3 regions of the Paenibacillus sp. LjRoot153 genome follow, and region 2 is predicted to be linked to each of the others. Evidence: riboswitches for the same ligand, from Rfam matches in the RefSeq annotation. Region 2 holds a riboswitch; each other region holds the start of a gene.
The links. A riboswitch is a leader RNA that binds a small molecule or an ion and turns the genes downstream of it on or off. The one in region 2 is predicted to bind ZMP and ZTP.
Positions count from the first base shown of each region.

Region 1: linked by a shared signal. The riboswitch ahead of ACSQ8P_RS19330 (GNAT family N-acetyltransferase) and the one ahead of rpiB (ribose 5-phosphate isomerase B) in region 2 are both predicted to bind ZMP and ZTP.
Region 3: linked by a shared signal. The riboswitch ahead of ACSQ8P_RS19625 (bifunctional 5,10-methylenetetrahydrofolate dehydrogenase/5,10-methenyltetrahydrofolate cyclohydrolase) and the one ahead of rpiB (ribose 5-phosphate isomerase B) in region 2 are both predicted to bind ZMP and ZTP.

Region 1 covers NZ_CAXUQH020000001.1:4,512,564-4,523,324, forward strand. Annotated here, with positions in the region: gene ACSQ8P_RS19300 (hypothetical protein) at 1-355, opposite strand, end outside; gene ACSQ8P_RS19305 (carbohydrate ABC transporter permease) at 498-1,283, opposite strand; gene ACSQ8P_RS19310 (carbohydrate ABC transporter permease) at 1,408-2,289, opposite strand; gene ACSQ8P_RS19315 (ABC transporter substrate-binding protein) at 2,356-3,687, opposite strand; gene ACSQ8P_RS19320 (helix-turn-helix domain-containing protein) at 3,817-5,277, opposite strand; gene ACSQ8P_RS19325 (cache domain-containing sensor histidine kinase) at 5,255-7,045, opposite strand; gene ACSQ8P_RS19330 (GNAT family N-acetyltransferase) at 7,411-8,535, opposite strand; ZMP/ZTP riboswitch at 8,583-8,663, opposite strand; gene ACSQ8P_RS19335 (LysE/ArgO family amino acid transporter) at 8,735-9,343, opposite strand; gene ACSQ8P_RS19340 (aminoglycoside phosphotransferase family protein) at 9,414-10,319, opposite strand; gene ACSQ8P_RS19345 (hypothetical protein) at 10,370-10,690, opposite strand; gene ACSQ8P_RS19350 (hypothetical protein) at 10,618-10,761, opposite strand, start outside.
Region 2 covers NZ_CAXUQH020000001.1:33,051-43,811, reverse strand. Annotated here, with positions in the region: gene atpA (F0F1 ATP synthase subunit alpha) at 1-498, opposite strand, end outside; gene ACSQ8P_RS00225 (F0F1 ATP synthase subunit delta) at 531-1,064, opposite strand; gene atpF (F0F1 ATP synthase subunit B) at 1,061-1,546, opposite strand; gene atpE (F0F1 ATP synthase subunit C) at 1,625-1,849, opposite strand; gene atpB (F0F1 ATP synthase subunit A) at 1,929-2,636, opposite strand; gene ACSQ8P_RS00205 (ATP synthase subunit I) at 2,674-3,054, opposite strand; gene ACSQ8P_RS00200 (AtpZ/AtpI family protein) at 3,054-3,275, opposite strand; gene wecB (non-hydrolyzing UDP-N-acetylglucosamine 2-epimerase) at 3,499-4,635, opposite strand; gene upp (uracil phosphoribosyltransferase) at 4,789-5,418, opposite strand; gene glyA (serine hydroxymethyltransferase) at 6,240-7,490, opposite strand; gene ACSQ8P_RS00180 (TIGR01440 family protein) at 7,526-8,131, opposite strand; gene rpiB (ribose 5-phosphate isomerase B) at 8,147-8,605, opposite strand; ZMP/ZTP riboswitch at 8,710-8,790, opposite strand; gene ACSQ8P_RS00170 (low molecular weight protein arginine phosphatase) at 8,900-9,472, opposite strand; gene ACSQ8P_RS00165 (manganese efflux pump MntP) at 9,619-10,179, opposite strand; gene ACSQ8P_RS00160 (L-threonylcarbamoyladenylate synthase) at 10,245-10,761, opposite strand, start outside.
Region 3 covers NZ_CAXUQH020000001.1:4,576,254-4,587,014, reverse strand. Annotated here, with positions in the region: gene ACSQ8P_RS19645 (hypothetical protein) at 1-123, shown strand, start outside; gene ACSQ8P_RS19640 (hypothetical protein) at 251-667, shown strand; gene ACSQ8P_RS19635 (RidA family protein) at 707-1,165, shown strand; gene ACSQ8P_RS19630 (hypothetical protein) at 1,345-2,976, shown strand; ZMP/ZTP riboswitch at 3,036-3,113, shown strand; gene ACSQ8P_RS19625 (bifunctional 5,10-methylenetetrahydrofolate dehydrogenase/5,10-methenyltetrahydrofolate cyclohydrolase) at 3,170-4,012, shown strand; gene ACSQ8P_RS19620 (DUF6886 family protein) at 4,037-4,561, shown strand; gene ACSQ8P_RS19615 (PhzF family phenazine biosynthesis protein) at 4,609-5,394, shown strand; gene ACSQ8P_RS19610 (macrolide family glycosyltransferase) at 5,412-6,617, shown strand; gene ACSQ8P_RS19605 (hypothetical protein) at 6,927-7,103, shown strand; gene ACSQ8P_RS19600 (leucine-rich repeat domain-containing protein) at 7,169-8,215, shown strand; gene ACSQ8P_RS19595 (hypothetical protein) at 8,383-10,245, shown strand; gene ACSQ8P_RS19590 (MBL fold metallo-hydrolase) at 10,361-10,761, shown strand, end outside.

The DNA of each region.
Region 1 (10,761 bases), 4.5 Mb from region 2:
CAATTTCATCATCTAATGTATTCTTCTGACCCTCCGAGATCATCGTTTCTTCAATGACATGGATGTACTCGGCAATCGGTCCCCAGAAAGGGTCACTTTCAGCTTTAAGTTCATCTTCACTAGTAGATATAACAGCCGGTGCAGGTGTCCTATTGGGAGCAGGTTCGCTTATAACTCCGGGAGTCGTCGTTCCCTTTATGGCTTTGGAAGAACGTTGTAGAACAAGTATTGTTCCAAATGTCAACGCTGCTGGCACTAATAAATTAATGGATTCCGGCAAGAAACTAGTCGTAATGAGACTGACGACATAGCCTGCAATGGAGACGCCTGCTGCGACTTTGAATTGCTTTTGCATACACTTTCACACCCCTGTTCCATCGTGTTACCCACTAAAATCATATCTCCACTAGCGATTGATGTCAATTTATAGCAGGAAAAAGCCAGATAAACGCATCACGCGTCTACTGGCTTTACTATTTTTCATCACTTGTATCTGATTATCCTTTCACAGCTGTATTGGAAATTCCCTGAATGATGAACTTCTGACCCAGCATGAAAACGAGAATCATCGGCAGAATTGCTGCACTGGCAGCAGCCATCATTCCGTTATAATCAACATTAAATTCCATAATAAAATTTTGCAAACCTAACGGAATTGTATATAATTTGCGATCTGTCAGAAACACGAGCGCGTTCTCGTAATCGTTCCAATGCCAAGAGAAATCGATGATCGCTAACGTCGCCATCGCAGGCTTAGCTAAAGGAAGCATTAGTTGAAGAAATATGCGATAATGACCGGCTCCATCCATGAAGGCTGATTCTGAAATTTCGGATGGAATCCGAATGAAAAATTGTCTCATTAAAAATACACCGAAAATTGATATCATACCAGGCAAAATAAGTGCCCAAAGTGTATTATAAATGCCCACCCATTCAAACATGATAAATTTGGGAACGAACAATACCTGAGGTGGAATCATCATCATAGACAAGTAGATTAGAAACAATGTATCTCTACCTTTGAACGTAATTCTGGCAAAGCTATAAGCTGCCAATGACGAAAGTAAAGTTGCACCAATTGTACAAACAACCGCTACTTTTATTGAGTTCATATAGTACGTAGCAAAGCCCATGCTGCCAGTCCAAACTCGGATATGATGCTCCATATTAAAATGGGAAGGAATCCAGCGGATGGGATATTCAAATACTTCAGCTGGCGATTTAAAAGACGTACTGATCATCCAGATGAATGGCATAATCATGGCCAAGCCGAGGATAAACATGATAAGTGTCGTTCCTGCTTTTATAAGGGTTGAGAGCGGAAATCGCCTCTTGGTTCGAGCTTTTACACCTGCCCTAATGTCTGATTGCACAGTAGCCATAGAGGTTACCTCCTACTCAATTATTCTAATAATGAACCCATTTCTTTTGACCAAACCATTGGACGAATGTAATCGCCGCAATAATTAAGAACAATACCCAAGATATCGTGGATGCGTAGCCCATCTCATAGTAGCCAAACGCATTTTTATAGACGAATAGAGACAATATTGTTGTACTATTACCAGGACCACCTTGTGTAATCGCTTGAATCAAACCAAACGATTTGATGGTCATAATTAAGCCGGTAATGAGAAGTAAGAACGTCGTCGGACTGACGATTGGGAAAATGATAGACTTGATTTTTACCCATCCGCTCGCGCCATCCACTTTAGCAGCTTCAAGCAGCTCGGGAGATATTTCCTGTAAGGCTGCCAAATAAATAATCATATTATAGCCGAGCATGAACCAGATCCAGATGATATCAATGGCCATCATGGACGTTCCCGTTGTAGACAACCAACCCGGTGGATTTGAAACACCTACAGCTCTTAATAGTTGATTAATCGGGCCTTCCGAAGGTTGAAACAGCAGCATCCATACGAAAGCAACAGCCACGCCACTCGTAATGTAGGGTAGGAAATACATGGCACGCAGCAATCCTTTGGCATACACATGCTTATTCAATACAAGTGCTACAAGAAACGCAAGCATGATGGAAATAGGTACCGATAATAGATACCATCCCGTATTTCGGAGTGAAACGTAGAATAGATCATCATGGATGAGACGCTTGAAATTATCAATGCCCACGAAATGATAATTGGGATTGGCGAATTGATAATTCGTGAAAATGAGACCGAAAGAGAATATCGCCGGTACAATAAAAAAGAGGATAACGCCCAGCATGTTAGGTGCAATAAATAAATAGCCGGTGAAACTTTGTCTGGCAATCCAGTTTTTCTTCACATCCGATAACCTCCCTTAGTATACATACAGGGGAACCAGCCGAAGCCAATCCCCCTGCTTTCCTAATTATTTCGTTGTTTTCATATATTCAGTATGGCGTTTAACCATTGCAGCTAATGTCGCCCCAGTATCTTGCTTGCCTAAGAAAAACTTCTCATATTCCTCCCTGCGTAGGTCCATAACTTGTTGAGGCAGGTTACGCGTAAACGTAGGAGTCTTGTTCTCAAAGAGTACAAATTTCAAAGAAGGAATGTCATAAGTACTTTCGTTTTCACCTAATAGAAGCTTTAGAGCATCCTCAACATTCGCATCCTTGGAAGATGGAATCCGTCCGCCGGACGCAAGAGGCAGTAATCCACCGTCTGCATACCATTTCAGGAATTTCCATGCTGCATCTTTATTAGCCGTCTTCGCATTGATCGAAACGAAATCTCCTAACCCACCACGGCCAATACTATTTTGCTCATTACTATCTAGTCTAGGAACAGGCGCGAAAGCGATTTTGAACGTCCTTGGATTATCTTTCATGTTATTTGAATTCCGGAAAATCCATGAACCCGCGTTCAGCATTGCGCTCTCACCTTTAAGAAACATCGTTTCTACAGGCATCTTGGTTGTCAGCTGTTCGCCAAGCATTGGTGTACTTTTGTCCTTCATCATGGTATTCAACGTATCTAACCAAGTGCCAACCAATGGATTGTCAAGATTTGAGCTGCCATCTTTCTTCGTATAACCGTCATGGGTCAATGCGGCATCTAAGGAATCTGGGAATGATTCTAAATGCTGGACAAGTCCAAAGCGCTTATCAGCCTTCAATTTCGTGGCATAATCCTGCATATCCTTCCATGTCCAGGACGTAGGCACTTTGAGTCCAGCCTGATCGAGCATCTCTTTGTTAAACCATACGAAGAACGTGCTCTTTACAGTTGGGATTCCGTAATACTTACCATTAACTTGCCAATCCTTTGTCGTCGAGCCCATCTTCTGCTCAATGTTATAATCGGTATTGCTGCTTAAGTCCAACGCTACGCCAGCATCCACACGCTTCTTCAATGCTGTACCTGTATAGTTCACGAATAAATCAACACTTTGACCTGTGAGCAAGGCTGTATCTAACTTCAGATTACCTGCATCGTCATTTACATAGCGTTCGTACTCCACTTGAATGTCTGGGTTTTTCGCATTCCAATTGTCGACCACCGCTTGAGGACCGGATTCTGGCGGAACGCCTCCCCACATTTTCAGCTTAACGACCTTACCAGGTGCTGCTGTTGCACTAGGACTAGAAGTAGTACTAGCGCTGCTGGAGGTTGAGTCACCAGATGTATTACCGCATGCTGTAAGACCTAAAGTAAGAGCTAGTGCACCAAGCATCATTGTGTTCTTTCTCTTTGTCATTTGGATTGACCTCCTGCAATTGATTACTTACAGTACCTACTTTATCACCCATTACGAATGCTAATAAGAAACAGAATCCATGATTCCATAGAACAAAAGTCACATATGTCGAAAAATCACGAAAAATGTTTATGTTCGGTTTCTGAAGCTTGCAGGTGTCCCGCCAGTGAAACGTTTAAAAATCTTAATGAAATAATTATCATTCGCAAATCCTACACGTTCACCTATTTCACTAATCGTTCGATCCGTTTCGCGCAGCAATCTTTGGGCATGTTCAATTCGAATCTGATGCAAATATTGAATGATGCTTAATCCCAGCTTCTTCTTAAATAGACCGCTAACATATTTATCATCCATGCAAACCAACTTGGCTAATATGTCTAAGGTAATCTCTTCCGCATAGTGTTCATGCAAATAGGAGATGATTTTGTTGATCTCCGGATGATCCGATATAGGAATGCGCGAAGCGCTCAAGTGTTTGAAATGCGCTTCTAGACGAGCCAAGAACGCCGATTTAAGACGAAGATGGTCGGGAGCGAGTAATGCTGCTTCTTCCTCCATGACGAGCTGAGATATTCTCGCGCACAATTGGACAATTCTCGCGGCTGCTTGCTTCACTTGCTGCTGCGGAGCATTGTGAACTTCGAATTCCCCCCATAGATCACTCACAGCTCCAACAACGGCATCCCATCTTAGCTGTTCCAAGTTGTGCCAGATTTCATGCTCCAACCCCCACGTATCAGCAGTTTCACTCAGAGGAGAGCCAACAGAATTGCATAGTCTCGCACTGAATGTGGGATTGTACCACTCCGCATTCAATGCTACAAGGACGCTCTGCCATGCTTCCATAAGCTGTGCAGATGGGTTTAATTCTGTATAGATCAGGCTATAGGGTAAGGGATGCTCCATAGACATGCTGAACTGTGAAGAGGCTGGTAGCCACATGAATAGGTAGCTAACACCTTCGATGGTCAGCGAATGCCAAACAGCTTCGGACGCCACATCATTTTCCATCAAGTTAAGTGCCAAGAAGTCATCCAATGTGTATGCTGAACGTCCGTGTTGTACCGCGACGATGCTCAAATCACGTCCATGAACACCAGGAACCGCCACCTCGCTTCCCTTAACTTCCGAAGATTCTGATCCCCCTATCAATACTTTCCAAAGCCTGCGATACACCGCTTCAGCTTCTCGGATTTCGGTATTTCTACGCTCGATAAGCTCTCTTTCTACCTTGCTCATCGTCTCTGCTAATGTCGCTTGATCCATGTAGAGCTTGAGCATATAACTCGTAGCTCCGAACTCCAGCGCTTGCTGAACGTTCTCGAAATCACTCATAACCGTCAACATGACGAATCGACTTGAGAAGCCTTCCCTCCGCGCTTGTTTCAACAAGTCCACACCATTCATCAGCGGCATCACAATATCTGTAATGACAACGTCAGGTTGGCATTCCCGGATTTTATCCATCGCCTCCAAGCCATTACCTGCTTCTCCAATGATAATGAAGCCCATTTCCTTCCAAGGCATCGTTTCTTTCACTTTTCTTCGAACGAAAACCTCATCCTCAACGAGTAGTACGGTCCACATGGTGATCATTTCCTTTCTGATAGGGTGTGGACATCAGGAGCGGAAGCTGGATACGAACCATACAACCGTGTGATACCGGAATGAATTCAAGACTCGCTTCTTTTTTGAACAAGAGAGCTAATCGCTCTCTCAAATTTTGTAAGGCGATGCCGTTATGATCCTCTTTGGACAAACCTTCGCTATATTCAAGACCGACGCCATTATCGACCACCTCAAGGATAAGTTGAGCATCTTTCGTATAAACATGGATCGAGATGTGCCCTTTCTCTTGTATTTGTGAAATTCCGTGATAAATCGCATTTTCAACGATCGGTTGAAGGCTAAGTTTCGGAACTAGTGCGTATTTCAAGTCATCGGTATACACATAGTCAACTTGAAATTGCTGATCATATCGGAATTGTTGGATATAGACATATCCTCGTACAAGCTCTAGCTCTTGTTCCAAGTGGATGAGATCTACATCGAGCTTCAATCCCGCTTCTGTCAATCTGCCAAGCGATACACAAATCTTCGGAATAGCGTTGTCCCCTCGTTCTAATGCCAACCAGCGAATCGTGTTCAAGGTATTCAACAAGAAATGGGGGTTCATCTGCGAAAGCAGCATTTGGAATCGACTGGCTTCCTTCTGCCGTTCCTCAACTTTTAAGCGCTGTACAAGGCCGTTCATATCCACAATCATTTGATTAAATGCTTGTACAATTGGCTGGATGTCACCGCCGTATTTTTGATCAGGAAGCCGTACTTTCAGCTCTTTACGAACGACATCGAGCATTTTAGCTTGAATAAGCCGAAGTGGACGCGTGACCGCGGATGCGATGAGAAACGTGATAATCATGAAGGCGATTGTGAAAAAAATAAGTGTGCCCATATAAGCGTTCTGTATAGATCGAAGCTCTGCAAAGAGAACATTGGATGGCACAGTTTTGATTAAATACGCATGGAAAGATGGAACAACCGTATAGTTAATAAACGTACTCCCTTGTATGAAAAAGCCATTACTGGAACCGTCTGAAAGCAAACGATCGATGATCGGTGCCTCCAAAGGCATAGGCGACTTATCTACGCCAGAATGTACGATCTCGTTTCCTTTTTGATCAATCAAATAATACTGATCGGATGTTGGACTTCCGTTAGTAGCTGATTTAAACCAGCTTTCGTAGTCCACCGCTATGTGGATAATCGCTCGAATGGTGCTATCTGCGTCCCTTATAGGCGTAGAAATAGCAACAAGCTGCGGGCTTTTATTAACATCAAACAGCACTTCATTGCTTTCCAACTGCCATTGGTACGGTGCTGAGGCAGATAGCGCGCTTTTAAACCAAGGTTTTGCCTGTATCGCTTCATAATTTAAGCGCTGCGCTGGCGGGAAAGAGGTATACACATTACCGAGTAAATCAACAATTGTGTAGAAAACAGGTGGGCTGGAGATGAACAGACTATTCGTTACCGAGCGAAAACGTTCTTCAATTTTGCGTTGATTCATAATTTGATCGACAACTTCCGGCTGCTTTAGAACCGCAATAACGGATGAATCCTGCTCGAACATCGTAATAGTCTTGAAAGTTGTAGCAAGCAGACTTTCAAGCGATTCATTCATTTTGTTCATTTGTACAAGGCTTTGTTCACTCGTTTTCCGTTGTAAATTGAGCTTCACTTTTTGAAAATTATAAATATCCAAGACGGAGAATGGCAGAAGAATAAGTACGATGAAAGCCAGAAAAAGACGATATTTTAAGGTTAGAGATGAAAACCAGTTTAATATTGGCAAGTGAATATCCCTCGTTTCAGCGGTTCAGTGTAAATATTTTCTTAGTCTATCATAATGGGATAAGGAAAGAGAACAAACCGGAGGAAGCCGTGAGATACACGCCCTCTTGGTTCCTACGGTTCCCTGCATCATTAATTTCTATCAGTTAATATTCAAGCCGTTCAGACATCACTTCTTGCCCTCTCATTCTAAGAACTTCCTATCAGCCGTACAAGGAACAAAATCCGTTATTTCATAGAACAATTTATTGTTTTTTTTGCGAATGGATCGATTCGAGTCATTTCGTCCATATAACAAACAAAAGCTGCCCTCAAATAGATAACTCTACTTGTCGGACAGCTTTATTAGATACTCGGTTACACAAATTATTCAATTTCACGCTCATATAAATTTGCACTCCAGCCGCGGCCATCGTATCTACCTCGATGAATGAAACCCAGGCTGCGATAATAATCATTCAGTGTTGGGTTATCTGCCATGCAATCTAGACGCAGCCAAGCTTTACCCTTGTTCTTTATGTAATCTGCTGCCCAAGCTAGTAACCTACTACCGAATCTTTCTCCCTTATATTTTCGCGTGACGACTAATCGGTGTACATAACCTGCATCATCATGAAATAAATCTCCCCAAATTTCTTCATATTCCCAGTGTATGGAAAAACAGCCAACAAGCTCTCCATTCAGTTTTGCTATAAATACGTCATTTTCATAAATAAATGACTCCAAATAAGCCCTCGTAAATGAATCTTCACGCCACTGTGTAAAACCCTTTGAAGATTGAATCCATTCGGCCGCTTCTATATATAATTTCTGCATGGCTTCCAAATCTGTTATCCGAGCTTTTCTTATCAGCAATAACTCACAATTTTTATCTAAATTGTCCATTCGCGGTTCCACTATCTCATCTTTCTGCCAATGATACTCCATCTTTGCAGTTGTTGCGAGAGCTCTTTCTTCGCCAAACAGCCTAGCAACGACATATAGCGCAGCATCGAATCCTGCGGTAACCCCTGCGGACATCACGATCTTGCCATTGTCAACATATCGAACGTCCTCAACGATCAAAGCGCTTTGTGGCGCAATCTCGCGTAATAAATCAAACGCATTCCGATTAGTCGTAATCTGCAATCCATCCAGTAAATTGGCTTTTGCTAAAAAGAGAGCACCTGTGCAAACAGATAAAACGATTTCCGCACTAGCAGCAGTTTGGCTAATCCATGATGTAGTCGTTGCGTTGTTCATTTCAGTGCGCGAACCTACACCACCAGGTACAATCAAAATGTCCGGCACCGGACAATCATCTAAGCTGTATTTGGGCTGAATCGTAAGGCCGCTGACTGTATTCACAGGTCTTTGCTTTTCCCCCACCGTGTAGACATTGAAATCTTTCCCCCAATTACTCGACACGGCGAATACATCGAACGGACCTGCAATATCTAACAGATCTACCTTTTCATACATGAGGACTGCCACATTCCTAACTCGTTCCATTACAATCTCCTCCTCAAAATAAAAAAAGCATTTGATCCATTGATCAAATACTTTGCCCAGGCGAACGGCTGTTATGGAATACGTGCTCCCCCGTAGTGATCTACGTTTCGCCAGTTACACATACCAAATATTACCTTCATTATATTCGGGAGAATCACTGGAAATCAAGTGGAAATTCTTTATTTACACTTCTTTACGTTTAGATTAATTGCTTAAATAAATAAACGGCAGTCCCCCACATGATTAGCGCCGAAACTTTATTGAGATACGTCATAAATCTGTTAGATTTATCTAATTTCCCAACCTGTCTCCCCATGACGGCAAGAGCAAAGAACCAAATCCATGACACAAGTATACAAGCAATTGCAAATACCCATTTTTCTTTCCCAACATAGTGGATAGAACTTGTTCCAATGACTCCGATCGTATCCAAAATGGCATGAGGATTTAAGAGTGAAACCGATGCAGCAAACGCTATTTGCTTCTTAGGAGATAGTGCTTTCTCTTCCGTTGACGTAGTGGCAGGTTTACTTTTCCACGTAACAATCCCCATATACATAAGAAACAGTATGCCTAGTAAAAAAAGCACGAACTTAATAGCAGGTATAGTAACGATAACGACGGATATGCCTAAAATAGCCAAAGTAATAAGTGCCGTGTCACATAATGATGCTATCAGAACGACAGGTAATGCCCTTACTAGACGTGGCTGTGTGACCCCTTGATTAAAAACAAATACATTTTGAACACCTAGCGGCAAGATGAGACCTGCTGATAAAAGAATTCCTTGAAGAATGGCAGTTAGCATGATGTATTTCTCCTATCTACAAATCGTAAACCTAAATAAATAAAAAACGTTGATGAGTTTATGTTCCATGCTATTCGCAACGATTCACATGCTCGCTAAGCACCTCATCAATCGCGCGTCGCGAGATGGCGGCAAGCCCAGGGTTCTTGTCTATGTAATAAGCATAAGCAATCAATCCGAAAGAAAGCGCCCAGCCGCGGCCTCTCACCCACGTTGCTTCATCGACCGATAGTAAGGTGCGGAAATCCTCTCGACTCTCGGCTGTAAGGAATGTCCATGCAACCATGAGGTCACAGGCAGGATCACCTATGCCTAACGTACCAAAGTCAATCACAGCGCTTAGCCTTCCCTTATCAATAAGAAGATTCCCCGGATGTAAATCTCCATGAATCCAAACGCCTTGTCCTTGCCATGCGGGAGCATGAAGTGCCAAATCCCATGCAGCCTCTGCTATTTCCGTATCGATGATAGGATTCAAGGTTGCGATTGCATCTCGAACTGCCGAATCTCGCATAGCCAGAGGTTCACCCCTGCCAGAATTGTGAGAACCTGGAGCAGGGCCACCTGTAGGATCGATTGACTGCATGGCGTAGATGAATTGTGCAAGAGCTGTTGCCGCTTGGTAATAGCTGGCTAGTTGCCCAACTGTCGCATTCTCGCCATCCAGCCAACGATACACAGACCAGAACCATGGATAGTCTTCCGTAGGAACGCCCTGTGCTAGGGGCACTGGGATGGATACCGGTATCTTCTGGGCTAGCATCGGCAGCCAACGCTGCTCTTTTTCCACTTGACCAATGGCCCATTCCGCTCGAGGTAACCGAACCGCCATCTCTTCCCCAAGCCGATATATGGCATTGTCTGTTCCAGCCGAATCCACAGGCCGTAGACTCAGCTCTGCCCATTGTGGAAATTGGGAAGTGATCAGATGCTGCACGAGTTGTAAGTCAATAATTATCTCTTTCGATTGGCTCATTTGCACACTTCCTTAGGCATCATTCAAGATTGAATTAATTGTCTCTACAACTAACTATCCAAGACGACTTTTGTCACAAATTTCTCATTACCAAAATCATATCCTGCAAACCAAATTTTCACCTGCTTGCCAACTGTTATTTCGGAGAATTGTGCTGGGACGCTTTCTTTTCTTAGTTGCGCAAACGGAAGAAGTCTATGTTTCACACCATCGATTTCAATGATACGCTCCACATTAACCCCTTCGCCAGTTGTAACTAATCCTGTGACCTTACCGCTTGCATCACCGGCGCCATTGCCTAGTGCGATGATTTCGAGGCGAAGTCCCGTTGTTTGCCAGGGTAACTCGTCAGCATCAAGCCTTCTGCCCACACTCTAACGGTAGATCCAATCTGAACCTCAATCGGTTGCAGCTTCTTCCCTTCATACTCAATTCTTGCATC
Region 2 (10,761 bases):
CAACTCACGTTGACCACGGCCAACTGGTACCATAGCGTCAATCGCTTTAATACCTGTTTGCATTGGTTCATGTACGGATTTACGAGCCATTACGCCTGGAGCCATGTTCTCTACAGGGCGGAACGCTGTTGTATTGATTGGACCTCTGCCATCGACAGGTTGACCCAAGGAGTTAACTACACGACCTAGAAGTTCTTCACCAACTGGAACCTCCATGATACGGCCTGTACGTTTAACTTGGTCTCCTTCACGAATATCTCTGTAAGGTCCAAGAATAACGATACCTACGTTGCTTTCCTCAAGGTTAAAAGCATAGCCTAGTACGCCGCTCGGGAACTCAAGCAGCTCGCCTGCCATAACGTTTTCCAAGCCGTGAGCACGAGCAATACCGTCACCTACTTGAATGACTGTACCTACATCAACTACTTGGATATCGGAATTATAGTTTTCAATCTGTTGCTTAATCAATGAGCTGATTTCTTCAGGTTTGATACTCAACGAACTTCACCCCTATTCTTACAGTGGTTATATTAAACTAACGCTTTGGCCAAACGATCAAGTTTGCCTGCCAAGCTTCCATCATATAAACGATCACCGATACGCACTTGAATGCCGCCGAGCAACTTAGGCTCAACTACAGACGAAACACGGATCGTTTTACCAGTTACTTTACTGAAATGTGAAGCAATCTCAGCTTGTTGTGCATCCGAAAGTACGTATGCAGAGTATACAGTCGCACTCGCTTGACCAAGCGCTTCATTTGCAACTTTGGCATAATCGTTCGCCAAAGCAGAAACAATGGACTGTCTACCTTTATCAATCAAGACAAGCAGCGTGTTCCACACCGGTTCGGAAACTTTGCCTTCGAAAATCTGCTTCAGCAGGTCCGTTTTAGCGGTATTCCCGATGTTCGGATGGTTCAGGAACTTCTGCAAGTCTGCATTATCCCTAATCGCACTAGCTACAGATTTAAGCTCATCTTCAACTTGGGAAATAATATTCTTTTCCTTCGCTACTTCGAATAAAGCTTTGGCATAACGCTTCGCTACGACGATGTCACTCATACGTTGCCTCCTACCTCTTTGAGGTAATGCTCAACAAGTTCTTCTTGTGACTTTTCGTCGATTTGTTTCTCAATAATTTTGGATGCGATCAGAACGGACATCGCGCCAACTTGGCTGCGAAGAGCGGCAACCGCTTTGTTCTTCTCATTTTCGATATCTTTAAGCGCTTCGTCTTTCAGACGGTTTGCTTCTGCACTAGCTGCATGAATAATATCATCCGCTTGCTTGGAGCCTGTGTGCTTCGCTTGCTCAATGATGTCGTAAGCTTCCTTACGAGTTTGTTGCAGCGCTTGCTTTTGTTCCTCCAACAGTTGCTCTGCCTGTTTACGGCTAGTTTCAGCTGTTTGAATTTGGTCTTTCACCAATTGTCTGCGTTTCTCCATCATGCCGAACAGAGGACCGAACGCAAATTTAGAAAGCAACAAATATAAAATTAAAAACGCGACAAGTTGTATCCAAAATGTGGACCATTCAATATGCAAGTAACGTCACTCCCTTCTGATAACATGGGCAAAACGAAGGCGTGGTGGCGACTTCGGCCATCAACGCCAAGCGGTTTCTTAAGCTTTTCCCATAAAGATGAACGCAAGAACCAATGCAACGACCGGCATTGCCTCAACTAGACCTACCCCGATAAACATTGTTGTTTGAAGCGTACCACGAAGTTCTGGTTGACGAGAAATACCTTCCAAAGCACGACCTACGATCAAACCGTTACCAATACCTGCACCTAGTGCTCCCAAACCGAATACGATACCTGCTGCTACTAATGCTATTGCTCCCATTGATAAAATCCTCCCTTAAACTCTTAGGTTTTTTGTTGTTTTATAAGTGACTCGAGACTTCCCGAGGTAAGTCTAATGCTTAGTGCTTTTCTTCATGAATCAATGTTTGTGAGATATAAACCATGGTCAACATCGTGAATACGAAGGCTTGAATCGCACCTACGAACACACTGAAGCCCTGCCATACGAAGAGAGGCGCAATTCCAAACCAACCTGCTCCAATAATGACAGATATCATGATTTCACCTGCATAAATGTTACCGTAAAGACGGAACGCAAGCGTAAGCGGCTTAGATACAACTTCAATTAAATGAAGGATCAACATTGCCCCTTTGAACTCAAAGTAATGCGCGAAGTAATGCTTCGTGTTACGAGTTATCCCTAAGTAATGACTTAGTACGATAACAACTACCGTTAGTGCTCCTGTAACAGCGATATCAGCTGTCGGTGATTTCCACCAAGATACATGATCTTCCGTCACGATTGAGAAAGGAAGGCCGAGCATGTTGCCGATAAAGATATACATGATGAGTGTAAGACCAAGTGCGATAAATCCTTTGCCATGCTTGGAACCGATCGTGCTTCCAATAATGCCTTCTACGAATTCAATCGTCCATTCCATGAAGTTTTGAAGTTTCGAAGGATTTGTTACGGATGCTCGGCTCGCTCCTGCAATAGCAAGAATTAGCACGATAACTGTGGTAATCCCGATCATCAGTAGTGCTGATGCATCGAAATCAATACCAAACCAATTATATATTGGCGCGTGATGTTCCATATTTTCCATTTTCACCCCTTTCATCCGTTGAAGTTACATCGTGGAATTACTTCTTAGACTTCTTAATAGAAAGAATACCCAGTACGAGTGTTGCCAATTGAGCAAAAAAGTATCCAACAATCGTCGTAGTTAATGCAACATGTTCAGGATACCTAACGGCAATCAAACCTACAAACCCCGCGATTGCTGCCCTTGTCAGAAAGCCAAGGGTTACCTTGCGCCCTGACTGCTCTATCGCAGCTGCTGCCAGCTTGTTAATCTTCCAAGCTAGGAACCTTGCATTGATCATACTCGCACAAGCCCCAAGCATTATCCCCGCAACGTAAACCCGGTAATCGACAAGAAGCGCCCATGCAGCCAAACAAAAGGATAAAAAGAAAAGAAATACATTTTGAACCGTTTTCAGAGTGGCTGAAAAGTCGTCCATCATAGCCCTCCGTACCGCTTAATCATGAAGTAAATGCTCATGATGCCGGTTACAAGCCCAAGTAAAAACCCGACTAACAACCAGATCTGTCCGCCTAGTGCGCCACTTAACCAATCACCGAAGAAATATCCGGCTGCCAAACATACGACAAGGTCTATGCCAATTGCACTAGTTAACGCTACTGCCCGCCAAGGATTATCATTGGAATTTGGCCGTTTCATTGCACCCTCCTGGGTGTTTTCCACATGGGAAAACGCGTCTCGTAGCTCATCTGCTACGAATCCTCATTCATTGTATCGAAGCCATGCTAAGTTTGTCAATTGACGGAACTTCATTTGTCACATCTCACAAAACTCCTTAGAGCCTTGCGGCTCTAGGGTTTGCGCTTTTTGAAACCGAACAGTCCAACTGTACGCTGTAGCGTTTGTCATGATTTTGTCACGGTTAGAAAGATTCAGGACGTTCCGTAGTCCTGCCGAAGTGATGAAGAATCGCTTGAACAATGCGTTCAGACGCTTTTCCGTCTCCGTAAGGGTTCGCAGCTTGGCTCATTTTATTGTACAAATTGGCATCCGTTAACAACGCGCGAGCACGCTCGTACACCGCTTCTTCATCCGTTCCAACTAGCTCCAAAGTCCCGGCTTGAATGCCTTCTGGACGCTCTGTTGTGTCACGCAGTACGAGAGCAGGAACTCCGAAGGTCGGCGCCTCTTCTTGAAGACCACCAGAGTCTGTGAGAATCATATACGTATGTGGATAGAAATTATGGAGTTCGAAGACGTCAAGCGGATCAATCAGTTTGATTCGTGGATGATTACCAAGAATTTCATTGGCAGGCTCCACAACCACCGGATTCGGATGCACCGGATAAACAATTGCAATGTCCTCGAATTCATCGGCGATACGTTTCACAGCACGGAAAATTTGACGATGCGGTTCCCCTTGTGCTTCCCGGCGATGTGCTGTCATCAAGATCAACTTGCGGCCCGCCGCCCATTCAAGAATGGGGTGCTCGAAATTCTCCTGCACGGTGTACTTGAACACATCGATAGCCGTATTGCCCGTCACATAAATTTGGGACTCTGATTTATTCTCTTTGCGCAGGTTATCTGCGGATTGTTGTGTCGGCGCGAAATGAAGATCAGCGATAACGCCCGTTAATTGTCGGTTCATTTCCTCTGGATATGGAGACAATTTGTTCCACGTACGAAGACCCGCTTCCACGTGACCCACTTGGATCTGCTGCATGAATGCCGCATAGCTTGCCAGGAACGTTGTTAGTGTATCCCCATGTACAAGAATCAGATCTGGCTTCGCCTCTTGGAATACAGGTTCCAAGCCTTGCAGCACACGCATGGTAATCTCATTCAATGTTTGGCGATCCTTCATGACATTAAGATCAAAATCCGGTGTGATTTTGAAAATATCGAGCACTTGGTCCAACATCTGACGATGCTGTGCGGTTACGCATACCAGAGACTCAATCTGCTCAGGATGCTTCTCCAACTCGAGAATGAGCGGAGCCATTTTGATAGCTTCAGGTCTTGTTCCGAAGATCGTAATCACTTTTAAACGTTTCATCGGTTTCTTCTCCCCTTAAAGCTTTCCGTAGGAAAGCTATCTTCGTAAGCGTTGACTTTAACGTTTTCTGTTAAAGAAAACTGATTTCGTAAGCATTAGCTAGTTTTCTTACAGGAAAACTGACTTCGTAAGCTTTACTTTTGTTCAAAAAAATTAATCCGTGCCGTACAGACGATCCCCAGCATCCCCGAGACCTGGCACAATGTAGCCATGATCATTCAAATGATCATCAACCGCAGCGACGTAGATATCTACATCTGGATGTTCTTTTTGTACGGAAGCTACGCCCTCAGGTGCTGCAATGAGACACATTAGCTTGATACGTGTACAGCCTCTGCGTTTCAGCACTTCAATGGCTGCGTTAGCAGATCCGCCTGTAGCGAGCATTGGATCAATAACGAGTAAATCCCGCTCCAATACATCGGTAGGCAACTTCACATAGTACTCCACAGGTTGAAGTGTATCCGGATCGCGATAGAGGCCGACATGGCCTACTTTTGCAGCTGGCATGAGCTTTAACACACCGTCAACCATCCCAAGTCCAGCTCGTAAAATAGGAATCAAACCTAACATTCTACCCGAAATGACTTGGCAATCCGCTGTTGTAACCGGCGTTTTCACCTGTACTTGCTGTAGTGGCAGATCTCTTGTAATTTCATACACCATTAATGTAGCAACTTCATCGACAAGCGCTCTGAAATCCTTCGTTGTCGTGTTCTCATCCCGAATATAAGTAAGCTTATGCTGGATAAGCGGATGATCGCAAATATGTACTTTACCCATATGTTCCTCCTAATTAAGCTTATAGGTCAGGCAAACCTCGTCCATTATATCATATGTTATCCAACTTATCTGCTGTAGAACCGAACAATATGCATGGTTTTCCTCCTGATATAAAATCATGACAAAAAACCCTCGTGAGCCGCACACTCCAGTTGGGCCTGACTGCTTCGGAAAGTGCCCAACGAATGATCGGCAAAGGCAACGCCTGCGTTAACCGCCCCGCCCTTCGGCGGATGACCCTCGGCCACACCTTTGTACATTATCAGGATACGGCCGTCTACGGTCTCGCACACCGTAGGGTTGCTCGTCATGAGACCATCCCACTCTCCTGGGGAGACATCGATCACGGGCGACGTCCCACGGGTCCATGGACCTGTAGGATGGTCAGCCACAGCCACGCCGATACGTTGAAGATTGCGGTACGCCCACCATGTTACCTCATCCACGGCACTTTCCAGATCGGAGATGTCCGGTCCATGCGTCCCCATGTAATACATGTTTAGATGTATAAACTACAGCTAATTTGCTCGATTCAGATGTGTTTTCGTGAATAAATGGAGAAAATCCAGTTAGATTGCGGGGCGGCAGGGATGGGGTATGGGACGGCGGTCGGGAAAGCTAGTTTAGGGGTAGGGATGGAGGTAGGCGTAAGGCAGCAACGGAAGCTAGCTTGAGGGGACGGACTAAGGAAGGTAGAGGTAGAGATAGCGAGGCGGCAGGAGCTAGTTTAGGGGTTGGGTGGAAGGTTGAAGTAGCCTATGGGGTTGGACGGAAATAAAAAAAAGACCAGCTCCTATGAGCTGGCCCTATAAAAGTAGCTATTAGTAAGTCAAACCTGGATAAAGTGGGAATTGTGCCGTTAGATCGGATACCATGCCACGAGCTTTCTCCAGCGTAGCTTCGTCTTTCGGATTTTTCAAAGTAAGACCGATAACTTTCGCGATTGTTTTCATCGCTTCTTCGTCCATACCACGGGAAGTAACAGCCGGTGTACCCAAACGGATACCGCTTGTTACGAACGGGCTAGTTGGATCGAAAGGAATTGCGTTTTTGTTCGCTGTAATACCGATCTCATCCAAAACGTGCTCTGCGTCTTTACCGGAAATGTTCAGGTTACGCAAGTCAACCAACATCAAGTGATTGTCCGTACCGCCGGAAACAAGGTTGATACCTTCAGCTGTAAGAGCAGTCGCCAATGCTTGAGCATTGTTGATGACGTTTTGACCGTACACTTTGAAATCTGGTTGAAGAGCTTCACCAAAGGAAACAGCTTTCGCTGCGATCGTGTGCATCAAAGGTCCACCTTGGGAACCAGGGAATACGGCTTTATCAATCGCTGCAGCCCAAGCTTTCTTCGTAAGAATCATACCGCCGCGAGGACCACGAAGCGTTTTGTGTGTTGTAGTTGTTACGAAATGTGCGTGTGGCACTGGGTTCGGGTGCAAGCCAGCTGCAACTAATCCAGCGATATGCGCCATATCAACGAAGAACAATGCGCCTACATCGTTAGCGATCGAAGCCAATGCTTCGAAATCAATTGTACGCGGGTAAGCACTTGCGCCAGCAACTAACATGCGAGGCTTATGTTTGAAAGCTGCTTTGCGAACATCGTCATAGTCGATGCGGAAATCTTTTTCGCTTACGCCGTAAGCGACGAAGTTGTAAAGGATACCGGAAGCATTAACAGGGCTACCGTGTGTTAAGTGACCACCATGCGCAAGGTTCATACCCAGAACCGTGTCACCAGGGTTTAGCGCAGCCAAGTAAACTGCCATGTTCGCTTGCGCACCGGAATGCGGTTGAACGTTCGCGTGCTCAGCACCGAAAAGCTCTTTCGCGCGGTCACGAGCGATGTCTTCCACGATGTCTACGTACTCACAGCCACCATAGTATCTTTTGCCTGGGTAGCCTTCTGCATATTTGTTCGTAAGTACAGTACCCATAGCTTCAAGAACCGCTTGGCTCACGATGTTCTCGGAAGCAATTAGCTCAATTTTGTCGCGTTGACGGCCTAGCTCAAGGTTCATCGCTTCTACGATTTTCGGATCTTGCTTGCTCAAAAAGTTTGTCATATGGAATTCCTCCTAAAGATGATAGTTAAAATAAATTAGCAATCTGCATCAGGTGCAGCTTGTTGATAAAGTTGATCCGCCAAATCCGCGGAATATACAGCTCTTGTACCACCGATGAGCTTCGGCCTTGCGAAAGCCATCGTGACATAAGCCTGGCCAATATGGCGAACCGGCGGCCTTACAGGAACAGCAACTCTGCGCAGATGCATCCCAATCAGCGTTGAGCCAATATCAATGCCCGCATGCGCCTGAATCGTTTCGACAACGACCGGCTTCACGAAGTGCCTGTACGCATAGGAAGCCATCGAACCCCCGGCCTTCGGCACGGGAATCACAGAAACCGCCTCAAGCTGTGGAATTAACCCCAGCAGCTCTTCTTCTACGACCAGCGCACGATTCAAATGCTCGCAGCACTGATACGCGGCATGCAGCCCGAACTCGCTGCAAATACGCGCAACCGTCTCGAAAATCGGCTTTGCTGCACCCAACGTACCCGATGTTCCAATTCGATGTCCGAGAATTTCACTCGTGCTCGTACCGATCACCAAGATATGGCCGGGACGCAGGCTACCAACAGTAACCAGCTCACGCAGATTCGCTTCCAAAGCTTCTGCGATAGGATCATACATAGAATCTGTCATTGCGCAACCTCATTTCTAGGGGTGAACCGTGAAACGATCTTCGATGCTCTGCACTTTGTTGATTCGATTCTTATGGCGGACACCTTCCGAAAACTCAGTTTCCAACCAAATTTTGACGATTTCTTCTGCTACGCCAGGTCCAACAACTCGCTCACCCATTGCTAGCACATTCGTATCATTATGTTCACGGGTCGCCTTCGCGGAGAAAAGGTCATGCACAAGTGCACAGCGGATTCCCGGAACTTTATTGGCAGCAATGGACATCCCAATACCAGTTCCACAAAGTAGAATACCTTTATCTGCGTCTCCTGAAACGACTTTTTCGCAAACCTGAAGTGCATAATCCGGATAATCGACGGAGTCGCCGCAGCTGCATCCGAAATCGATCACTTGATGACCTAATGATTCAATAAAAGGAATGATAACATCTTTCAAACGATAGCCTGCATGATCTGCACCTAAAGCAATTTTCATGAATAAAACGCTCCTTTTTGACTGTTCGAATTCGACCATCCTATTATATCCCAAAGCTCACCAAAAACGAAAAAAAGAGCGCACACGCTAAAAAACGCGCGTTGCTCTTTTGCCCAGGCGACCGGCCGTATAGCTCAATGCTCCATTGTGGTTACTCCCACTCGTCGCCAGTTACATTGAGTCTTGCTTGTTACTTGTATTTTATCGCATTCCCAGCAATGTGTAAAGCTCTATTGACCTATCCTACCGAGGACCTTTATGGAAAAAGCAAACGTCATCTTTAACCTCGGAATGCTAGCGTAATTTTTTCACCAATTTATCCAAGCTCCGATTAATTTCCTCGGCTGTATAACGATAATCGGCTAGTGACCCGCCATAAGGATCTGAAATATCATAATCTGGAATCGCATTTTCCAGCGCATACATGCGGCTTTTTTCTTCCACAGATACCGTCTGAGATAGCGCTTGTTTGAGCTGGAGCTCTGTCGCAAGCTGCTCTCGCTCTTCTATAGCCTTCAGAATGCGAGCATCGTCCTCTACATACTCTTTGAGCGTATACGTCTTCTCGACCGCATGAGGAAAGCGCCCAATCACTTTACGTTTATGCCCCGTCGTCATCGTCAAAACCAGATCAGCCCAATCGACATCCGCAGTGCTAATCGCTAGCGAACTGATAGATTCCTTGAAACCCGCTTCATGAAGAAGTGACTGGCTGTTTCTCGATATCGGACCACCCGTCATCGCAGATACACCTGCCGAACGAACCTCCGCCGCAAGCCCCTCTTGATGCACCCTCATACGCAGCAAACCTTCAGCTAACGGACTGCGGCACGTATTTCCTGTACAGACAAATAGAATTCGCAACATGAAATCCTCCCGAAATAAACGACTACACCCTCCTCTTAGGAGGATGCGTTTATATAGAAATTTAGCCAACATTTTGTGTGAAACCTATAAATTCTAAATTTTTGAAATAAACGACTATACCGCCGTCCGTAATTACCCGTATTGTATCATAGTAAAAACTTGATCCCAAACCCTAACAGGATAAGTCCACCGAATGCCTCACCATATTCCCCAATCCAACCGCTAACTCGTCTGCCAAGCAGCAAACCTGCTATCGAAAGCAAGCCGCCAAATAGACCAAAGATAAGTACTGTAAGCACAATGTCCGTGGCAAACATCCCGAGAGAAACACCCACAGAGAACGAATCTATACTAACACTGAGGGCAAAAATGATAAGCCCCCATAACGTTCGATGATCGAATGCCGTAGCCTCTTCCCCACGTATCGAGCTATATACCATATGTGCGCCAAGCAAAATAAGTAAACATCCCCCTGCCGCCGTTGCGACATTCCCCAGAAGGAGGGAGACATACTGCCCCATAAACATCCCCATCAATGGCATGAGCACGTGAAAGAGACCGATGACAATGCTGATTTTCAAAATATCCACCAGACGAATGCCCTTCATCCCAATGCCAATTCCCAACGAAAAAGCATCTAGGCCCAAAGCAATCGCCATTATTCCAATTGTCATGAGTTGCCCAACTTCTACCCCAGATGCGAGCATAGCACGATCCCCCTTGTCCACGATTCTTTCTCAAGATATGCGGACAAACTGGGAATCATGCTACTTTAGAGGCGGACCCGCTCATGACCCGCTGCTTTGAGCAGTCGATTCATAATGGCGCTACCAATCCCTGCATCTGGAACGCCCTCTGCGACAATATAGCTAATGCCTTTATGATCAAAATTCCGTAGAGCGGCATAAAGCTCCCGAGCTATCGTTTCTGGTTGTGCTAAGGAGCCGCATGCGACAACGAGATCCGCTCGGTATCCGCCTACTCTTTCTTTAAAAGTGAGAATCCCCGTCGACTCTCCCCGTGACTTCGCGGCATCGATATCGCGCTGAATCCATGCTGAGACTTCCAGATCGTCTTCTCCTTGAACGATGTGCATATAGCCCTTCGGTGCATAATGCGTGTACTTCATACCTGGCGCACGAGGAGTATCCGCAGCTTCTACCTCAGTTGGCTCAGCCAAATGAATAAGCAGGTCTGGCAAAACCGCCTGCAACTGCTCCGCAGTCACACCACCTGGTCGCAACACATATAACTCTTCGTCTATAAGTTGAATAACCGTTGATTCTACA
Region 3 (10,761 bases), 4.5 Mb from region 2:
GGAAGAATCGATGATATAACAGCTGATATAACGAATAGTACGATGGAAGTTCGATTATCGAATACAAAAACTGGTAAGTTGGGGCCTGTCATTTTAAGGAATACGATGAATGCTTGTAAATAATAGGAGGATGATTGCAACTTATTTGTATTGCCATCGTCTATTGAAGTAAGATGTTAAAAACTGGGTTATATGTAAACCTAGTTTGTTGTATAAAAACTACGAAAAATTCATTAGACGAGGCGATGCTATGAGATGGTTGATAATGCTAATCTTACTTAGTTGTGTTAGTTGTATGACTGGATGCTCTGCCTATGCTGTACATCATGATCTGAGTAACGAAGTGAGCATTCAGCAACAGGATGACTTGAAGCCAATCGTTAAGAAGCTGTTTGGTACTGAATTAGAAAAGGACGAGGCTGCTTCCGTCTCTGTAAGCAAACGAATTTTAAATTATAAGATTCATGATGAAATTCAGATTTTAAAAAATGAGCAGGATACCTACTATATTGTCACCTATGACATATTGCCGGCTTCCCTGGAATTCATTCTTGCTGGAGGCGGTGAAAGAGCCGAGGATGGATGGATCACAAACTGTGTGCGCTATGTTACACTTCAAGCAGTAAACGGTGAATATCAAATAAAAAGCATGAGCTCTGGGCCGTGAAGTGGTCAGAAGAATAGATGCATTTGGGAGGATATATCTATGACTGAACAAACCATTGCACAAAGATTAGAGGCATTAGGGATCCTACTACCTACGGCAAGTGAACCAGCGGCGAAATATACGAATTATGTGAAAGTGAACGGACTTTTGTATGTGTCAGGCAAGGGCCCGTCCGACAGTCCAAAAGGGAAATTGGGAAAGGAATACACAACGCAAGAGGGTTATCACTTTGCTAGATTAACTGGTATCGAGATTCTTGCTGTTCTGCAATCTGCATTAGGTTCTCTGGAGCATGTTAAACAAGTTGTCAAACTCCAAGGGTTCGTGAATGCTGTTCCTGAATTTGAGGAGCATCATTTGGTGCTAAATGGATGTTCGGATCTGATGTTGGATGTATTCGGCGAAAAGGGGAAGCACGCTAGATCGGTCTTCGGAGCTGTTTCAGTTAGAGATAACCTGCCGATTATCGTGGATTCTATTTTTGAAGTAGCGGATTGAGATCCGAGTTGGCCAATAATGAGCGGTCCATGATGAATAAAAATGATGGCATCGCTCTATTTTTTTTAGTGAAGCATAATGGAATCAATGATATCATTGTCATGAGTATTTATTGAACAATGGAAAATTAATATGTGCATCATTATCTATTTTTAAGTGAGTTTTGGAGGGATTAAGAAGTGAAGAAAGCAAGATGGAAGCTGCTTACGTATGTGCCTTTCCTAGCAATAATAGTCATTATCGCTTTAATTCAAACGTTCATGCTGGCGAATGAAAATGTGAAGCCATTTCCAGAACCATTTGGCCGAGCAACGGAATTACCACAGTTGGCTGCCTATGGTGAACCTGTGCAAATGATTGCCAATGGTAGTTTTACATATCGAGCAGGGAAAACACTTGAATTCGTCACGATTGATGAAGAGGGACGTCATCGTACTGAGAGCCGTCCTATACCAGATGCGGGCAGTTTCCATGCCTTTAAGATGTTGGATATGGATCATATTATATGGATCGGGGACAGCAATAAACTGTATGCGAGTGAGTGGAAGAGTGATTCATGGAGTTTGAAGAACGCACTCATTGCGAACGAGATAGGTCATGTGCAAACGGTCGTGGGGCCAAATGGGGAAAACGTTCTGCTAGCGTACAATGATTCATCGCTTTATGTCAGCGAATTTCATCCGAATGCTAACCTTACCTGGACTAAACTTGATATTGTGAATGTGAAGCAAATACAAGGTGTATGGGATACGTCTGCTGGCAGCATCTCGCTTGTTTATGCGGTCAGTAAAGATGGCAACGAATCCTTTCACTACGCGAAGCTTGGGAATACAACCTGGATTCCGCTTTCGCAGATGAAGCTTAAGGACTTAGATAATGCAACGAGCAGTTTGGATGAAATGACGCTAGCCGTAGATGGTTCTTCATTTATCACCGCGTACACAACGAGTTCACGCAAATCAGGTAAAAGCTCCTTACATAAGCTCACTTTCCCCGCGAATCAACCGGATAAGATACAAGATGAGGTCTTAAACCTTCCTGTCGCGAAGGGGATCGATTCCGATACGATTTTGCATCCTATGTTTATGAAGGCGTCTTCTGGCGAAGTAACTCTGGTGGTTTCATCGGTGTATGAGAAAAATAGGCGCCAATCGAGTCAAGAGGTGTACAAGATTGGCTTTAAGGATGGAAAAGTGGTGGATTCTTCGAGGATCAGCCAATTCGGTGGTTTTGCCGTATATCCGACTTTCGCCTCGTATAACGGGAGTTCAATTGCCATATGGCTGGATGCTGTGAATGCCGAGACGTTTCGCGTTTACTACGCCACAGATCAGCTTCCTTATCAGGAGCGAATGAACAGCCTTCGTGCAGAGGACTTGCAACAAGCAGCTGGGAATTTGCCGTTGTTCTGGGGGATTGGCGTTCTCACTGCCCTGATTAGCTTAAAATGGATTCTTTTGCCTGGCCTTTATTTAATCGTTATCAGTGTATTTTGGCAATATCACTATGACGAGCATGCCATGCGGCACTTTGGGATATCTATGGCGATGTATCTGATTGTCAAAGCATTGTTTATTGGCGATTACCGTAAACAGATTGCTCTGCAAGTGATGCCGGATTTCTTACAATCGGTTTGGGCTAGCTTGTTCTTACTACTTCTGTTTGCCCTTATATCTTATTTCATAACCCGCTTATGGAGAAAGGGTTTATCCGAACGAAATGTTGGACTTGAAATGTTCTACTTCGTAGTTCTTGATGTTTTCATGACGAATATGTGGTATTCATTCTTTATGTCTCCTGCTACCTTATAATGATTTTCGTGCAAAGGAATTGAAATAAATGGTATTCATTGCTAAAATAGAAGGATGAATAAACGTTGTGTGACTGGCGGAGCATGGGGAACCATGAGGGAGCACATCGATAAAGGCCGTACGCCTGGGCAAGAGGTAAGGGGAAATCCCCTTACCTCTTTATGTTTGATCCTAACTTGAGAGGAATGATAAGATGACCGCGGAAACCGTAATCTTGGATGGTAATCGAGTGGCAACAGACATGAAAGAGGCCTTGAAACGTAGGGTTAATGAATTAGCATTAAAGGAGATCATTCCTTGTTTGGCAACGATATTAGTCGGTGGAGATCCTTCTTCAGCCACATATGTGAAAATGAAAGGGAATGCGTGCAAGCGATTGGGGATCCGTTCTATTCGTATAGAACTTCCTGAACAAACAACGACGGAAGAATTGGTTGCTGAGATTAATAAGCTGAATGCAGACCCTAGTGTACATGGGATATTGTTACAACACCCTGTGCCTCATCATATTGATGAAAGGACTGCATTTGAAGCGATTCGTATCGAGAAAGATGTGGATGGCGTAACTACGCTTGGATTTGCTCAAAATGCCTTCGGCTTAGCTGATTTCCCTTCCTGTACTCCTGCTGCGATTCTTGCTATTATGGACTATTATCAGATTTCAATAGAAGGCAAGCACGCTGTTGTCATTGGACGAAGTCCTATTCTCGGGAAGCCCGTTTCCATGATGTTACTCAATCGGAATGCGACCGTAACGATGTGCCATTCGAAGACTGCGAATTTAGAAGAGATGGTAAGGTTAGCGGATATTGTTGTAGCGGCAGTTGGTAAACCGAAATTTGTGCAGGGGGATTGGATTAAATCAGGAGCCGTCGTGTTGGATGCGGGGTATAACGAAGGCAACATAGGGGATGTTGATTATGAGGCCTGTAAGGATAAAGCATCAGCGATTACCCCTGTTCCTGCAGGTGTAGGGCCCGTCACGATAGCTACTTTGTTAAAGCACACTGTAGATGCAGCAGAAAAGTTAGCTTAGTTGAGGTCGAAAAGGGGGAGCGGGATGAAATTATTTCATGTTAGCGAAGAAAAAGATATTTCTATTTTCAATCCTAGACGACCTTCAAGGAAAGATCTGGACCCAAACAAAGGATTGGTGTGGGCGATTAATGAGAAATGTTTCCCCAATTTCCTAACGCCTCGGAATTGTCCGAGAGTTACTTTTCATGCCAATGCGGCAACCACGGAGGAAGATAAAAAGTACTATTTGTCTTCAAATTCAATGGATCACGTTGTGGCGATTGAGCATAAATGGTTTGAAATCATGAAGAATACAACGTTATATATCTATGAATTTAATATGTCAGATTTCTACCTGCATGATATTGGAGCGGGTTACTATGTGAGTGAGAAAGCACAAGTTCCCATCCATCAATTTGAAATAAACGATCTATTCGGTGAGCTTTTTAAAAGGAATATCGAAGTCAGGCTTCTTACAAATTTGTGGGATTTATCTGATAAAATTCAGCAATCGAGTTTTCAGTATTCCATGTGTCGGATGGGCTTTGCAGAACAGCGTTTAACATGAATGTAGATCAGATTTTAAAATTATAGAAGAAAATAGGAGGGATTATTTTGACTTTGATAATCTATGTAGTGGATGCATTCACGGATAAAGTATTCAATGGAAATCCTGCTGCTGTGTGTTTAACTGCAGAACCACTTGATGAAGAGTTGATGCAGCGAATTGCTTCAGAAATGAATCTTTCTGAAACAGCTTTTATGTTTCCTCAGCAAGGCGGGTATTCACTTAGATGGTTTACACCAAGTTCTGAGGTGGATTTGTGTGGACATGCGACATTGGCAAGCGCGCACATGTTGTGGGAAACAGGGATGTTATTACAGAACCAACAAGCAAGTTTCTTTACCAAAAGTGGACTATTAACAGCAATAAAGCTTGATGCTTGGATTCAACTTAATTTTCCGGCAGAACCTGTGAACGAATGTGAATATCCTTCCGAATTAATTGGTGCACTAAATATTGATCCTTTATTTGTTGGACGAAATAGATTCGATTATTTCATTGAAGTTGAATCTGAAGACATCATTAAGAGACTAAGTCCTAATTTCTCTTTATTGCAGACTATTCCAACAAGGGGAATCAATGTGACAAGCCGCTCAAAAGACTTTGACTTTGTTTCGAGATGCTTTTTCCCAGCCGTAGGCGTGAATGAAGATCCCGTAACTGGCTCATCTCATTGTGGTCTTGCACCATATTGGGGTAAGAAATTAAATAAAACGGATATGTATGCGTATCAGGCATCCGCAAGAGGCGGTATTTTAAAAATAAGTTTGCATGAAAACAGAGTTTTAATGTCAGGACAAGCAGTAACGGTTATGAAGAGTGAGTTGTTCGTTTAGCATAAGGAGAGGTAGAAATGGCGCGCGTTTTATTTATGAATGGTGGATCTGAGGGACATATTAATCCCACTATTGGAGTCGTGCAAGAGCTGATTTCCCGTGGCGAAGAGGTTGTGTACTTTTGCATAGAAGCTTTCAGGGAACGTATCGAAAAGACGGGAGCTACAGTACGAACTTTTGACGACCAACAATTTATAAAAGCCTTTATCTCAGGTGGAAGAGACCATATGCTGGAGAGAATCAATGGTCTTCTACTAACCGCAGATATCGTTATCCCAAGCGTGCTTGAACAGATTAAAGAGGAACAATTTGATTATATCATCCATGATTCCATGTTTGGTTGTGGACGTTTACTTGCTCAGCTGCTTCAACTTCCTGCAATTAATTCTTGTACGTCTTTTGCGCAGTCAAAAGAATCCATTGATCGAGAGTTGGAACAATTTTCAATTGACGTTCCTACAGAAATTGTTAAACCTATCTATGATCAATTTCAAAACCTGACGATGATGGTGAAGGAAAAATATGATGTAGAGATTCATTCTCCATACGAAGTATGGTGTAATCCAGCACCGCTTACAATCGTCTATACCACAAGGGAGTTTCAACCGAATGGAGAATCATTCGACCAGACTTATAAATTCGTAGGGCCATCGATCTCAACACGATTAAGCCTAGAAAGCAACGAGTTTACAGCAATCCAGGAAAGAAAACATATTTACATTTCATTGGGGACCGTGTTTAACCGATCCATTAATTTCTATAAACTTTGTATGGAGGCATTGGGGAGCACAGAACAAGCCATTGTAATGTCAATTGGGAATAACGTCCACCTATCTGATTTAGGCGAAATTCCACCTAACTTTACCGTGAAACCCTATGTTCCACAAACAGAATTGCTGCCCTACACGAAATTATTTATAACACATGGTGGGATGAATAGTGTTCATGAAGCACTCTATTACGGGGTTCCGCTTATTGTAATCCCACAAAGCGCAGATCAGCCGATCATTGCTGAGCAAGTCGACAGTATCGGAGCAGGCATTACATTGCAAATGCAAAGTTTAACTCCTGCTCAACTACGGGAAGCCGTAGATCAGGTGTTAAGCGACACAGCTTTCTTTACTGCTGTTGCAAAAATAAGGGAATCTTTCCAAGAATCAGGCGGGTATTGTCAAGCTGTTGATGAGATTGTGGCATTTAAAAGGCAGTATGGGATTAAGTGAACGAAGACCCTCAACGCAAAGCTGGGGGTCTCTTTTTTAACACGTGAGAATTTATATGTTTGTGGTCTTGGGGTGAGCGATGCTTACCCTATTTAAATTGGCCTGATGAAGTTTGGTGAATAGATGGATTATCTACAGTTAAATCGAGTTTTTGAGGGAATTTTGCATAAATAGCTGTATGTTTTCCAGTTGATAGAATTTAATTAGAGTGCAAGCCCTCCAAAAGCCACCAACACCGTCCTTCCTAATTATGGTAAAATATGCGGAGTGGGTTTTAATTTTTTTGATGGAAGGTGTGTACAATTGAGCATGTCTGATGAATTAAGTAAAGAAATACTGGATGAGTTGAAGAGAATAAACGAAAAACTGGATCAATTACATACGTCAAAAGGGTTGTCGACGCCGATGAAGTTTGTTGCCATATTGTTGGGGTTCGTGGTAATTGGTCCTACGATTACAATCTTAATATCTCGGTTGTTTAATTAGTGACTAGTCACAATCATTGCTTGTAAAGACGTTATAACAAACGATTTAGAATGGAGATTCACATAATGAGAATGTATACAGATCCCAAAGGAGAAGCTTACGAGCAAGTCATTGATTTAGCGATACGAAACTCGGAATGTTTTGTACTTAGCGAAAGATTATGGCATCTTGCAGATGGGGAGGAGAAGCTATACACAAGCGCATTAGAAGCGTTGGAGCCTTACTTGGAGAAGACAATTATCATCCAAGGCGAGAATATCGAAGATGTTATCCAAATTAAAAAATCTTATCGCAGTCATGCTTTTTATACCGCAGGAACTTATTATTTATATAAATGTTGTGATGAAAGTGGGAAAATTCTGAAGCAGATGGCAAATCAGTTGTCGGATTGGATATTCCCTAAACTTCCGGAAGACTTGTGTTTCTTGAAAGAAGGTGGAGGAGATTTCCTTTACTCGATCGTACATGAACATGAGTATGGGATGGATGTAACGGAAGAAGAAGCCGTGGCACTGATGGATCAAATTACTGGACTTTTTCTAAAAGTAGAGGCTCATTCAGACTTTGATCGACTATTAGATGATGCCATTAAGCATAAAACAGATTGGCTTTATATTAGTCGTCATCAATTAAAAGAGTTGCCGGAGAGAATCCGGGAGCTTACAGAGCTGCGGGAACTGGTAATTTTTGAACAAGATCTTTTCCACTTACCTGAGGGGCTGTTCGAGTTAAGTAAGCTTGATAGCTTGACAATCCAAACAGCTGATTTGGCGTATATTCCAGCATCCATAGCTAAGTTGAAGAACCTAAGAGTACTTTGCATCCAATGCGGAAGCTATGATCGACCAACTCCGGGATTTCAGATAAAGCCAAAGGAGGAGATCCATCTAAACGTGATACCAGCTGAAATTGGAGAGCTAGAGAAGCTGGAACAGTTAACGATACAATATACATCAATTCATGAGTTGCCAATCGAGCTCATGAAGCTGAAGAAGTTGCGATTACTAAATGTTAGCATGTGTATGATTGAGCGGAAGCCTGATTTTCTTAAAGATATGGAGCAATTGGGATTTATAAATATAGCGCGAGATTCGGAATGGGAACACGAGTGAATCCGAACTGTAATGAAGATTATAGATAATCGGAGAGGAGCTCGCCTTGTGGCAGCTTCTTTTTTTATTTGATCGTTCCTGATGTCGAAACAATTACTCACCAAATGAGTCAAATAATGGAAGGTTTGATCTCGCAGGATGGAATCTGTTTATCTAAGGAGGTAAAGATGGCCTTTGTTCATTTGATTGTTTTGGTGCTGTTCGTTGAAGTTTTGATAACAATTGTAGTCAGTTTTGGCATTTACTTTGGATTTGCGATCTATCCGTATACGCTGACAACGTTAACTACAACAGGTGCTGTTGTACAGTCACCAGGTTTTAACGCAACCATTCCATTGTATATGCCTTCACTTGCTGATTTGAAAGTTCCATACACGTTTCTACGGTTAGGCACACCAGTATGGGGAGGCGTAGCTTTCTTAGTAACTGCCATTTTAATGGCAGTACAAAGTTTTATACGAGGCATGTATCTAGGCGGTCTGAAAGGCTGGGTGTTGAACAAGGAAAAAGTCCCACTGTTCGCAAATGGACGCAGATATTTCGGCGATATGATCGCTTGGACGATTTTTCAAAGCGTGACTGGCGCGGTGCTTCTCTTCATCGCAGCAGCATTTTTTCCAATTGGACTCATCCTCATAATTGCTTTAATGTGTTATTCACTCACGCCATATGTGGTCGTTCTCGAAAATATCAGCTTTAGTGCTGCATTGGCAAAGGCTCCACGCATATTTCGCAGCAATTTCGGTTCCTTGCTGCCGCTTGCATTGCTCGCTATGATTTGCACGCTCGGTGTGAGTTTGTTCCGATCACTGACACCTCCGTGGGGATATGCAGTACCGTTGCTCACTTACGCATGGATTGGAACCTTGCTGATAGGTTGGCTTATGAAAATACTAGCAGTGAAGCTGACGATAAACCCTGAGCAGGCTACTGTTCAACCAATAGGCGAAGTTCGAACTCGAGGAATAGTTAACGCCTTGATTGTGCTGCTAATTCCGGTGTTACTCCTCATAGGAATATTTACCGCTTCTGGAAAGCACTTAAATATGTTCGATTTCGGTAGCAAAAAGCAGCTCGAAGGTATCTCTTACCTGACAAGTTTCTCCGACGTATACTATGCGTCCAAGACGAAGTATACAGCGTACTTGTGGCGAGAAGATGAATACAGTATTGCTATGCATCTTCCTGACCTGTCGGGTGAACGGAAGCCTGATGAACTGAGGGGCATAGCCGATATCACGTGGCAGATGGATGAGAATATTCGCACCGTACAAGGGAATTCAACCCGAATCGATGTGAAGCCAATTATGCACAAGAGCCAGTTGATGTATCGCCTGGTTAAGGAGACAGCTAAGGATGGCAATGTCTATTACTCTAGTTTGAGAGGCTCATCTTCGATTCTGGCAGGTAACGTGGAGCCGCGTGAGCCATTCTCTGTACAAATCATGGTCAGTGGAGATGGCAGTCAAATTTTTGTTATACAATACCCAACACGCTTCGATATTGCGCCTGTATTCCGTGTTTCGGATGACGGGAGATTTGTGATTACGGGAACAAGCCCACGGAATCCAATGGATTTCCACACCTATTGGTTTACTACTGAACAACATACCGATCATATATTCAGTTTACTGGCTGCGAAGAACCAACTGAATGACACCGCGATGTTTAACCGAGCCTACCTCGCGCTTGCTTCTGCCATGCAGGAAGGAGACGGGCGAACGGTTGTTAATGTGCTTTCGACAATGCGGCAGTCCGGCGTAGACGTGAAAGCACCGGATTGGGATATCCCGACGTGGACGGACAACTTGCAACGTCGATATCAAGGTGCAAGCTTGCAGAAATCTTTGGAGCTGCTGACGAAGGCAGGCATTCAAGGTGGTTATGAAGTCACAGATCTATCAGATAAAAATGAGGATAAGGTCGGTGTTTACCGTCTAGTGGTACCATTCCCAGAAGGCGTTATACCGATTACCTATAAGGAATCTAAGGTAGATGGCAAGCTGCTGTCCATACAAGTAATGGAGTAGATTATTTAAACTTTGCTTTAATTGTTCTTGCACTTATTATTGGTCGTGTGGCATTATCAACTTAAGTTTCCTTTCGTTTTCAAATAAATAGACATACCAACGGAGTGTAATCGACATGGGAAGAGAATATGTAAGACCTATTTACAATGCTGGTGAATCGCTGTTGAAGGAAATTCAACGTACGAATGTACCAGAGGATGGGGTAGCGATATGGAGTCTGGGTCAAGCAGGAGCGTTGATTAAAGGTGGCAGCACAGACGAAGTCATCTGTATTGATCCTTATTTAAGTTATTCGATTGAATTGGAGAATCCTGATACTGAATTCAAAAGGGAAATTCCGCCGCCGCTCACGCCGCAGAAGTTGAATGTAAACATCGTACTACTCACGCATTTTCATAATGATCATATGGATTTAACCACGATCAAAGGTGTTTCTGAAGCTCATCCGGAGACGAAATTCGTCGCCCCAGCTTCACATGTGAATTTGCTACAAGACATTGAACTGGATGCAAGTCT